DNA from 3 places in the Bradyrhizobium sp. TM102 genome. Region 1 is predicted to be linked to each of the others. Evidence: riboswitches for the same ligand, from Rfam matches in the RefSeq annotation. Region 1 holds a riboswitch; each other region holds the start of a gene.
What was found. A riboswitch is a leader RNA that binds a small molecule or an ion and turns the genes downstream of it on or off. The one in region 1 is predicted to bind cobalamin.
Positions count from the first base shown of each region.

Region 1 (3,530 bases):
GCCGAGAGCCATGGTTGAATCTCCTTCTCTTCGAATTCTAGTCCGTTTGAGGGCGTGTGACGGCCCTGGCGAAAATCAGAACGTTGCGCCGGCCTTGAGCAGATAGGTGCGGCCGGGCAGCGGATAGGCGCTGAAGCGGCCGTCCGTGAAGGTGCTCGCGATGGCGTAGTCGTAGTAGAGCGCGTTCAGCACATTGTTGACGCTGAGGGACCAGAAGTAGCGCTCAACCTGGCCGCTGAGCTTGAGATCGATCGTGCCGTTGGCGGGGATCGGCTTCTGGGTGCCCGCCTGGTCGTTGTCCATGCGACGCTCGCTCCAGAAGCGCGCGGTGGCATCGAGCACCACGTAATTCTGCCAGATGTTCCAGGTGACACCCGCACTCGCCGTGTAGCGCGAGACCAGCGGCACGTCGTTGCCGGCCCAGATACCTTCGCGGAAGACCGCACTTGTATAGGCCACGCCGGAGCGCAGCAGCAGGGCGTCGTTGACGCGATAGGACAGACTGGTCTCAGAGCCGTAGCGGCGGGTCGGATCAAGATTTGTGTTGTAGAACAGGACCGGATTGAAATGGACCTCGTTGGTGAGATCCATCAGATAGAGACTGCTCTGCAGCTGCAACCCGCCGCCCTTGATGCGAACACCGCCCTCGATGTCCTGCGAGGTCTGGGTCTTGAGCTGGAACGTTTGCGGGATCGCAGCGAAGGTCAAGGGATCGAACGAAGGCCCTGAGGACAGGCGCTCGTCGACATCAGGCGTGCGGAACGCGCGCGCTACGCGGCCGAACAGCGAGACCTGGTCGTTCAGGCGATGCTCGGCGCCGAGATGCAGCGCATATTGGGTCTCGTTGCTCGTCAGCGGCAACGCGCCGATGTCGGCGTTGAACGGAGCTGCCGGGTCGAAATTGTCGCGTGCCGCAAGACTGACGTTCTGCAACCGCGCGCCGTAGGAGATGTCTGTCGTGGGGGCGATTCCCAATGTGTGCTGGAAATAACCCGCAACCGTCTGCTGCCTGAGGTCGTAATTGTGCCAGGGGGCGAGCCCCTGCCCGGCGCCGCGGTTCTGCTCAAAGCTCGCATCGTAATAGTCGATGCCGGTCAGAAGCTGCGACGGCATGCCGAGCAGCAGGCTCTTCACGCTGAGCCGCGGCGTGATCGACCATGTCGTCAGATGGGAACCGACATAGGTCGACGAGAAGAAGGCCGGAACCGGCGTCGGGCTGGAAAAGAATGCACTCTGCTGCTTCTTGTCGCGCACGCCGCCGTCGACGATGAGATCGACGCCGCTGATCAGGGTCTTGGTGAAACCCGCAGTCGCGCCAAAACCCTGCTGGTTGGCGTAGTTGAACAGCGTGCTGGTCCCTCGCCGGTTGGCCCTGAGCTCGTCGAGGCCGATCGAGGGATCGACGGTGCGGCCGCCCGGCAGTCGCAGCTCCTGATTATCACCGGTAACCGTGAGAAAAGCAGTCAGGCCTGGCGTGGTGTAATTGAGATTGCCGACGCCATTCTGCTGGGAATAGCGGTTGTTGTCGCGATAGCCATCGGTCCTGACCGTATTGCCGTAGAACGAGGTCGACCACCGACCGGAATTGAGCGAGGTCGACACGTTGCCGAGCCTGGTGTTGAACGAGCCGAAGCCGGCCTCGATGCGCGCGGTCACGGGCGGTCCGCCGACGCCGTTTTTGGTGACGATGTTGATCACACCGCCGACCGCGTTGTCGCCATAGAGCACCGCGCCGGAATTGCCGCGCGTCACCTCGATGCGCTCGATGGAATTGAGCGGGATGGTGGAGAGATCCACCTGCGCCATGTCGACGTCGTTCAGCCGCCGGCCGTTGACCAGCACCAGCGTGTTGGCAGTGGCAAAGGCGCCGAAGCCACGCAGGTCCACGCTGGTCTTGGCGCCGATCTGGCCGCCATAGAACGTCGTGATCTGGGCCCCCGGCGTTTGCGTCGCAATGATCTCGGCGAGCGTCTGCGATGGCGAATGCGCGATATCGGCTGCCGTGATGACGGTCGTCGCGGCCCCGACGATGCCGCCGCTGCCGGCGGCAGCCTCACCGCCGGAGCCGGATGAGCCGGCGCCATTGCCTGCCGGCGCGACATTCGTCCTCACCCCCGCCTCGCCATCGCCGATCGCCCTGGCGCGCGTTCGGTTCTGATCGTCGGACCTGGTCACCTCGATCGGCGGCAATTGCTCGGCAAGCGCCTGCTGGGCGAAGGCGGAGGACGGATCGAGCGAATGCAGGGAAACGGATGCGAGCAGGCCGGCGGCAAAGCGCCTGGCGGCAGAGACGAGACGGGACACAATGGTAACCTCGGTATGACGTCAGTGGCACGTCACAGCGAACGAGGTTTCACGGCAGAGCGATGGATTGCTCCGGTGAAGCTAATGTCTGTACTCCCCGACCGACATCTTCGCGTGTGACCACGGCTGACGGCAGGTCTCCTGGCTCGCGGGTCGTGACCTTGCGTCGCCTTCCCAGGACCGAGTTTCCCAGTGGCATGAGACGAAAGATTCACCGCTTACAGTTGCGGGGGCAGCCGTGGCGTTGAGATAATCCCGGCGTTGGGACAATCCCGCACCACATTCCCTTTTGATCTCCATGAGGAGAACCGTCGCCGATCATTTACGAGCCGTTCGCCCCGGGAGTCAATCGACCGTTAGGTGCCGGCCGCTCAGGTCCGCCCTCGCACCCGTTGCGCCTGGGCCCAGGCGGCAGCGACGTCGCGCGGCGGAACATCGACGCGCTTGATCGGGGTCAATTCGCCGGAGGCCGAGACGATCGCGGTCTCCTCGCGCCGGCAGCGCGTGCAGACAAAGCGCACCTCGTGTGGAGACGCCGTCCAACTCGACCGCTTCACGTTGGCTGCCATCGGCCAGGCATCGCAATGCGAGCACGACACCAGAAACCGGCCGGGATCGAGCATACCCATTTCCATCGGACTCCGCGTCCTGCCCACTTGCTTCAATGATTGACCCATGTGAATCGTTCCGGTGCCCAGGCACCGCCCATTCCACTGGTTGCATCCCTACAAGGCAGAAGGCGGTGCGCTCAGCGCGCGCCCTTGAGGGTGCAGGAGGTCGTGCAGGTGACCGTGGTGCCGCGATCGCACGATTTGCAGGCATTGACGCACTGGTTCATGTCGCGGGGATTGTAGCTGTAGTTCCGCATCGGGCAGGTCGGCGTCGAGCCGGTGATATCCTGCTCCTGGTCGCAGGCCGCCGTCATGAGCGCGAATATGATCACGGCAACGAGGCGCATGTGATTGCCCTGTCAAGCATGGCAAATGACACTCGCGAGGTGCGCTGCATTGCAGCGAACCCCGGCCTTTCCACCACGAGCGATCGCTCGCGAGGTCAAGGATGCGCGCCAAACCTTAAGAACGGATTGCAGCCGGCGTCAGGCAGCAGCCTTGGTCGCGATCGCCTGCCGCATGTCCACCGCCAGCTGACGGTATTGCTCCGAGAGTTTCAGATAGAACTCGCGCTTGGTGCTGTCGGTGGCGAGCTTGGCGATCAGCTCGCATTCG
Region 1 covers NZ_AP021855.1:4,058,088-4,061,617, reverse strand. Annotated here, with positions in the region: gene GDN70_RS19440 (hypothetical protein) at 1-12, opposite strand, end outside; gene GDN70_RS19435 (TonB-dependent receptor) at 76-2,304, opposite strand; cobalamin riboswitch at 2,418-2,632, opposite strand; gene GDN70_RS19430 (hypothetical protein) at 2,676-2,939, opposite strand; gene GDN70_RS19425 (hypothetical protein) at 3,053-3,262, opposite strand; gene GDN70_RS35010 (hypothetical protein) at 3,401-3,530, opposite strand, start outside.

Region 2 (3,530 bases), 1.3 Mb from region 1:
CCCGTGCGGCACGCGGCTGTTCGGTCGCCTGCAGGCCCGCAAGCTCGATTGCGAGCTGCTCGAGCCGGCCGAGCGCGCCGGTCGGTTTTGTCAGTTGCGCCTGCCGCGCAATCGCCGCCTCGCGATGGGCCGCGGAGACATCGGGGCAGTTCTGGGGGACCCATTCGGGGAGCATGCTGCCTCGCTTAACGTGCGCGCTTGAGAATGTAGCTGTCCATGATCCAGCCGTGCCGCTCGCGCGCTTCCTGCCGCGCCGCGACGATGCGCGGGCCAACCTCGGCGAGCGCGCCGGACATGATGATCTGGTCGGGCATGCCGAGATAGGCGCCCCACCAGATCTGCAAGCCCCGCTGATCGAGCGATTGAAACGCCGTGCCGCCGTCGAGCATCACCACCACGGTATCGACATCTTGCGGCCAGCCGCCTTCGCGCAAGCGCCGCCCCGTCGTGACCAGAAAAGGCTCGCCGATGTCGTTGAGCGGCAGCGCATGCGCCGCGCACAGCGCCTGGATCGAGGTGATACCGGGCACGACCTCGATCGTCGGCAACGGATTGAGCCGTCGTGCAATGCGCAGCGAGGAGTCATAGAGCGAGGGATCGCCCCAGATCAGCAGCGCAACCTTGCCTTCGCCTTCGAGATGGTTTGCGATCGCTTTCGACCAGGCCGCGGCAACCGCATCATGCCAATCGTCCACGCCCTTGCGATAGTCAGCTTCACCAGCGTCGCGCACGGGAAGGTCGAATTCGGCAATGATTGTCTTGTCGCTGGTGAGCACGTCCGCGCAGATCGTCCGCCTGAGATCGGCGAGATCGGACTTTGCCGCCCCCTTGCGCGGAATCAGGACGAGATCGGCGGCGTTGATCGCCTGAACAGCGGCGCGCGTGAGCTGGTCGGGATCGCCGCAACCGATGCCTATCAGGGAGAGTGTGAGCATCGCGAACGCGACGGGCGGCCCTGCTGGCCGCCCGTTCGCTTGTCTCTCAGGCCGCGTTGTGCAGGCGCGGGGTGACGAGGCCGGGCGCGGTGACGCCGCGCAGCGACTTCGCCAGTGCCAGCACCGCGAGATCGGCGAGCGGCTCGATCACGATGACGAGCGCATAGGACGCCGCGAACGTCGCGATGTTGGCGAGGTTGCTCATCGCAAAGCCCGAACCATAGAGCGCCCAGAACGCCACCCAGGCGATCACGCCGGCCTGGTAGGTCGTCGAGAGCGCCAACGCCTGCCGATACTTCAAATCGACATAGGCGGTGTTGCGCGAGATGATCCGTGTGGCGATCGCCTGGATCGTGAACAGCGGCACCAGCAGCGTGGTGACGTTCATGCCGTATTGCGGGATGTCGGCCGGCTCGAAGAACACGCCCTGGAGCAGCAGACCGAAGGCAAGGCCGAATGCCGCCGGCGCCGCGCCGAACAGCAGGAACAGTGTCGAGCCGAGAATGAAGTGCACCTCGGAGACGCCGACCGGGAAGTGCGGCAGGATCTCGAAGAAAGTGAAGACGAGGACTGTGGTGGCCAGCGTCCGCGCCGCGAACGACGTGATGCCCTGCTCACGCACGGTCTCGACCGCGAGCTTCAGCGCAACGCCGCCTGCGGCGATGCCGGTTGCGTAACTCAACACGAGCTTGGCGCCCGTCACGACCCCGGGTTCGATATGCATGGCTCAGTTCCTTCCTGCCGTCACACCCGACGGCCTTGGCCTCAAAACGTGCAGGGCCGGTCTCCTGGCTCGCGGTTCCCCGGGATTTCCGGCCTTCCCGGACCTTGCGGCCCAGTGGCTGATCGGAGTCCCTCACCGCTTACAGTCGCGGGGGCGGCTGGGGTTTTGGGCGCCGCAACTGGGTCCGCCCACCCCCATTCCCGATTATGCTCCGGCGCTTTGCGCCGCGTCGAGCACCATGCCTCTCTTGTGTGCCCCTTTCGCTGAGCCTGCGTCAAGGGGCGAACGGCGGCCAAGGCCGTCATGTGGGATAATCCCCCGCCAGCGCCCCAAACAGGATCACGGCGGCCGTCGAGGCGGCCCCGCCGCGCGCAAGCTGCTCGGCAAGCTCGGCGATGGTGGTGCGGACCAGCCGTTCGTCGGGGCGTCCGAGGGATTCGGCGAACAATGCCGGCGTGGTTGGGGCGAGGCCGTGCGCGATCAATTTTGCAGCAAGCGCTGGGAAGGTGCGCCGGCCCATATAGACCACGGTCGTCGCTTCCGGGTCGGCCAGTGCCCCCCAGTTCAGGTTAGGCGGCAACGCGCCGGTGACATCAGCCCCGGTCACGAACTGCACCCGGCGCGAGGTATGGCGCCGGGTCAGGGGAATGCCGGCTTGCGCCGCGGCAACGCAGGCCGATGTCACGCCGGGAACGATCTCGTAGCCGATGCCGGCCTCACGCAGCGTCTCAAGTTCTTCCTCGAGCCGGCCGAAAATGCCGGCGTCGCCCGACTTGAGCCGCACCACGCGTGCGCCTGTCGCCGCATAGTCGACCAGCAGGCGGTTGACGTGGTGCTGCTTGGTCGAGGGACGCCCTGCCCGTTTCCCCACCGCGACGAGATTGGCGCCTGGCCGGGCGAGATCGAGGATCGCGCCAGAGGCAAGATCGTCATAGAGCACGACGTCGGCTTCGCGCAGCCGCGCGGCGCCCTTGAGCGTGAGAAGCTCGGGGTCGCCGGGCCCGGCGGAGATGAAGGAGACGAATCCGCTCACCGGTCCTCCGCGATCAGATGAAAGAAGGTGCCGGTGGCGTGGCCGCGCTGCGAGCCGGTCTCGGCGATGACTGCGCCAGTCGCATCATGCACGACCGCCAGCGGCGTATCAGGCTGGGCAAGAATGGTCGAATAGTGGAATTCGTGGCCGCGCAGGCGCGCGCCGGAGCGATGTCCCGGCATCGGCGCGGCGAGTTCGGCCAGACGATAACCGAGATGCATGCGGCGCTTGGCAAAGCTCGTCTCGAGGCCAAGCAGGCCTGTCATCTCGTGGCGGATTCCGTCCGCATCGGTCAAAGCGGTTCCCAGCACCATATAGCCCCCGCATTCGCCGTGCACCGGCCGCGTTTCGGCGAAGGCGCGCAGGCCGCTGCGAAAACGCGCATTGGCCGCGATCTTGCCGGCATGCAACTCGGGATAACCGCCGGGCAGCCAGCACACATCGGCGCTCGCGTCAGGCGCTTCATCGGAGAGCGGCGAGAATGTCGAGATCTCCGCGCCCGCCCGGCGCCAGGCTTCCAGCATATGCGGATAGACGAAGGAGAACGCCGCATCGCGGGCGAGCGCGATGCGCTGGCCCGGTGGCGTCACGTTCAGCCCCTTCGCGGCAGGTTGCGGCGACCAGCTGGCAGCCGATCGCAGCACCGCATCGACATCGACATGCTCGGCGACGAAGCGCGCGGCCTCGTCGATCAGCTTGCCGATCTCGCCCTGCTCTTCGGCCTGCACCAGGCCGAGATGTCGCTTCGGCAGGCTGATCTCGGCATGACGCGGCAGCGCGCCGAACACGGCAATGCCGGAATCGTTGAGCGCACGCCGCACGAGGTCTTCGTGGCGCG
Region 2 covers NZ_AP021855.1:5,406,837-5,410,366, forward strand. Annotated here, with positions in the region: gene cobT (nicotinate-nucleotide--dimethylbenzimidazole phosphoribosyltransferase) at 1-175, opposite strand, end outside; gene cobF (precorrin-6A synthase (deacetylating)) at 186-935, opposite strand; gene GDN70_RS25865 (energy-coupling factor ABC transporter permease) at 982-1,659, opposite strand; cobalamin riboswitch at 1,696-1,915, opposite strand; gene cobA (uroporphyrinogen-III C-methyltransferase) at 1,961-2,692, opposite strand; gene GDN70_RS25875 (cobyrinate a,c-diamide synthase) at 2,689-3,530, opposite strand, start outside.
Region 2: it holds a riboswitch for cobalamin, as region 1 does, so the genes downstream of both, GDN70_RS25865 (energy-coupling factor ABC transporter permease) here and GDN70_RS19435 (TonB-dependent receptor) in region 1, are expected to answer to the same signal.

Region 3 (3,530 bases), 1.4 Mb from region 1:
CGACAGGCCGCGCAGCGACTCCGTCCAGTCCTCGCGCCGCGCGGTGGAGAGCGCGACCTGAAACACCGGACAGGATGCGGCGTCGAATGGTGTCGTGCCGTCGTCGCCCATGGCCGAGAACGCCGTCGCATTGACGATCGCCGCCGGAGGATTTTGCGCAAGATACGCGCGCAGCCAATCCGCAACGCCCGCAGCCTTCAGCGACGTGACGAACGCGCCACAAGTGTCAAATCCCTTCTGACGCAACGTCGCGATCAGGGCATCGACCGGGCCGGTGTCGGCAGCGGTGAGATAGGAGCGATAGAACGTCACCAGCGCGCGCGGCCTGCCCTCGCCGCCCACCGGCGCAGCAATGACACCACGCGCGGGATCGTAGAACCCCATCTCGGGCACGGTCGTCTCGCCGATAACTGGCCCGGCATAGAGGCCCGAGGCCAGCGCGAGCTGTGCAATCGCGGCCTGCGCCGCGACCGGGCCGCCGGTGTCGCAGAGCACCTTGAGCCGGCGCAGCGTCGAGACCGGCAAGGTCGAGTATGCATCGAGCCGCGTGTCGTCACGGCCATCGGCCGGCAGCACGGCCAGCACAATGCCACGGTCCTTCGCGAGCTGTTGCAGGGCCGCAAGCCCATATGGCCAGTAGGACTCCCCGCCGATCAGCCGCACCAGAATGCCGCGCGCCTGCGACAGCGTGCGCTCGATATAGGTGTCGACCGACAGCGGATGACGCAGCTCAGCAAGGTTCGCGAGCCGCAGCGTCGGCAGGTTCTCGCGACCACGCCGCCAGCCGGCTGCGAACGCCGCGAGATCCGAATCCGAATACGAGAGCACCACGAGATCGGCCGGGTCCTGGCCGATATCCCTTGGCGTCGCGGTCTCCTCCAGACCACGGCTCTCGCGGAAGACGACGTGCATCAGATACCTAGTCCTGCCTTGATGGCGGCCTCGTCGATATCGCCGTGCTCGCCGATCACGACGAGCTTCGACCGCCTGTGACCGGCGCCCCACGGCTTGTCGAACTGGTGGCGCACGCGCTCGCCGACGGCCTGCAGCAGCAGCCGCATCGGCTTGCCCGCGACCGCGATGTAACCCTTGGCCCGCAGCACGTTCTGCTCGCGTGCCAGCTTCTGGACGGATGCGACCAGCGCATCGACGTCGGCGACTTCAGGAAGGTCGACCACGACGGAGGCGAAGTCATCGTGCTCGTGCTCCTCCTCGCCGTCATGATGCGAGGGGCGCGCAGCGAGATCGTTCTCGGCGGCGGCGCCGAGACCGAGGATGACGCGCGCATCGATCGCGCCGTCGGTCACGGGGAGCATCGGCACGCGGCGCGGCATCTCGGCAATAATCGCCGCCTTGGCCGCTTCAAGCCCCGCCGCGCCCGCAAGATCGGCCTTGGTCAGCAGCACGATATCGGCGCAGGCGATCTGATCCTCGAACACCTCCGACAGCGGCGTCTCGTGATCGAGATTTTGGTCTGCCGCCCGCTGCGCTTCGACGGCATCAGGATCCGGTGCAAAGCGGCCGGCGGCGACAGCCTCGGCATCCGCGAGCGCGATCACGCCGTCGACGGTGATGCGCGAGCGGATCTCCGGCCAGTCGAATGCCTTCAGCAGCGGCTTCGGCAGCGCCAGGCCCGAGGTCTCGATCAGGATGTGATCGGGGCGCACGGGCCGCGCCAGCAGTTTCTCCATGGTCGGAATGAAATCGTCCGCGACCGTGCAGCAGATGCAGCCATTGGCGAGCTCGACGATGTTCTCCTCCGGGCAATTGGCATCGGCGCAGGATTTCAATATCTCGCCGTCGACGCCCTCACTGCCGAACTCGTTCACGAGCACCGCGAGCTTCTTGCCGCCGGCATTGCTGAGCAGATGCTGGATCAGCGTCGTCTTGCCGGAGCCGAGAAAACCGGTGACCACCGTCACAGGGACTTTTGCGAGCGAGTTCATTCGGCGGCCTCCGGCACGACGGCAATGGGGGGTATGCGGGCAAGCGATTGCTTGCGGAATATTTCCGGCCGGCTGCGCCAGGGCACGAGACCATCCGGCGCCGCCGCATAGGCCGCCGCCCCCGCGACCACATCCTGCGCATTCGCATCCGACAGGCGGCCATAGACATACGACCAGCGGCCGGGCGCGCTGAGCGCGACCGAGCAGCCCTGATTGCAGGCCGACAGGCATTCGACGGGAACCACATTGACGCCCTCGGGCACGCCGGCGTCGAGGATCGCCCCATGCAGGCGCTTGCCGGGCGTCGCCTCGCCCTCGCCAGGCGTCTCGCCGGCACGGCAGGTGATGCAGACGTGAAGTGTGACGGTCATCGCCTCTTCCAGATAACAGCGGGAGGCGATGAGGCACACGGACCATTCTTCAGAAGGCCCGTTTCCCCGTCGCGGAACACCCCGTCCGCCGGTCCAAAACTCGTCCGCGCTGGCAGGTCTCCCGGCTTGCGGAGCAGGGTTTTCCCCTTCGATCCCCGCCTTCCCGATTCCCGCGGGAATCAGTGGCTTCGGGCATCTCTCCGGTCACGGTCGCGGGGGCGGCTGCATTTTGGACCCAAATCTTGCCGATTCGGACCCTATCGCATTCCCTCTTCGCCTGTCATAGGACAGGAACCAACGCCGGGCCACCATTTGCCGGTGGCCGCCACTTGTCAAGCCGAAGGACCGGGACCGATGACGCCTGAACCGGATACAAAAACGGCCGAGGAAACCGACGCCCGCCACGCCACGAAAATGGCGAAGAAGAAGGCCGCCCGCGACAAGATCATGGCGACCAAGAGCGGCGAAAAGGGCCTCATCATCGTCCACACCGGCGCCGGCAAGGGCAAGTCCTCCTCGGCCTTCGGCATGATCGTCCGCTGCGTCGCCCATGGCTTCCCCTGTGCGGTCGTGCAGTTCATCAAGGGCGCCTGGGATACCGGCGAGCGACGCCTGCTCACCGGCCATTTCGGCGACCTCTGCCAGTTCCACGCCATGGGTGAAGGTTTTACCTGGGAGACGCAGGACCGCGCCCGCGACATCGCCGCCGCGCGCGCCGGCTGGGAGAAGGCCAAGGAGCTGATCCTCGATGAGAGCTTGCGCATGGTCGTGCTCGACGAGATCAACATCGCGCTGCGCTACGACTATCTCGACATCGCCGAGGTCGTCGAGTTTCTGACCACCTCGAAGCCGCCGATGACGCATGTCGTCCTCACCGGGCGCAACGCCAAGGACGAGCTGATCGAGATCGCCGATCTCGTCACCGAGATGACGCTGGTCAAGCATCCCTTCCGCTCCGGCATCAAGGCGCAGGCCGGCGTCGAGTTCTGAGTTCGATGGCGCGCGCATTGATGATCCAGGGGGCCGGCTCGGACGTGGGCAAGTCGCTCATCGTCGCAGGCCTTGCGCGTGCCTTCACGCGGCGCGGCCTGCGCGTGCTGCCGTTCAAGCCGCAGAACATGTCGAACAACGCCGCCGTCACCATCGATGGCGGCGAGATCGGCCGCGCCCAGGCGCTGCAGGCGCTGGCAGCAGGCGTCGAACCGCACACCGA
Region 3 covers NZ_AP021855.1:5,419,484-5,423,013, forward strand. Annotated here, with positions in the region: gene cobN (cobaltochelatase subunit CobN) at 1-912, opposite strand, end outside; gene cobW (cobalamin biosynthesis protein CobW) at 912-1,946, opposite strand; gene GDN70_RS25930 (DUF1636 domain-containing protein) at 1,943-2,317, opposite strand; cobalamin riboswitch at 2,411-2,631, opposite strand; gene cobO (cob(I)yrinic acid a,c-diamide adenosyltransferase) at 2,672-3,307, shown strand; gene GDN70_RS25940 (cobyric acid synthase) at 3,313-3,530, shown strand, end outside.
Region 3: it holds a riboswitch for cobalamin, as region 1 does, so the genes downstream of both, GDN70_RS25930 (DUF1636 domain-containing protein) here and GDN70_RS19435 (TonB-dependent receptor) in region 1, are expected to answer to the same signal.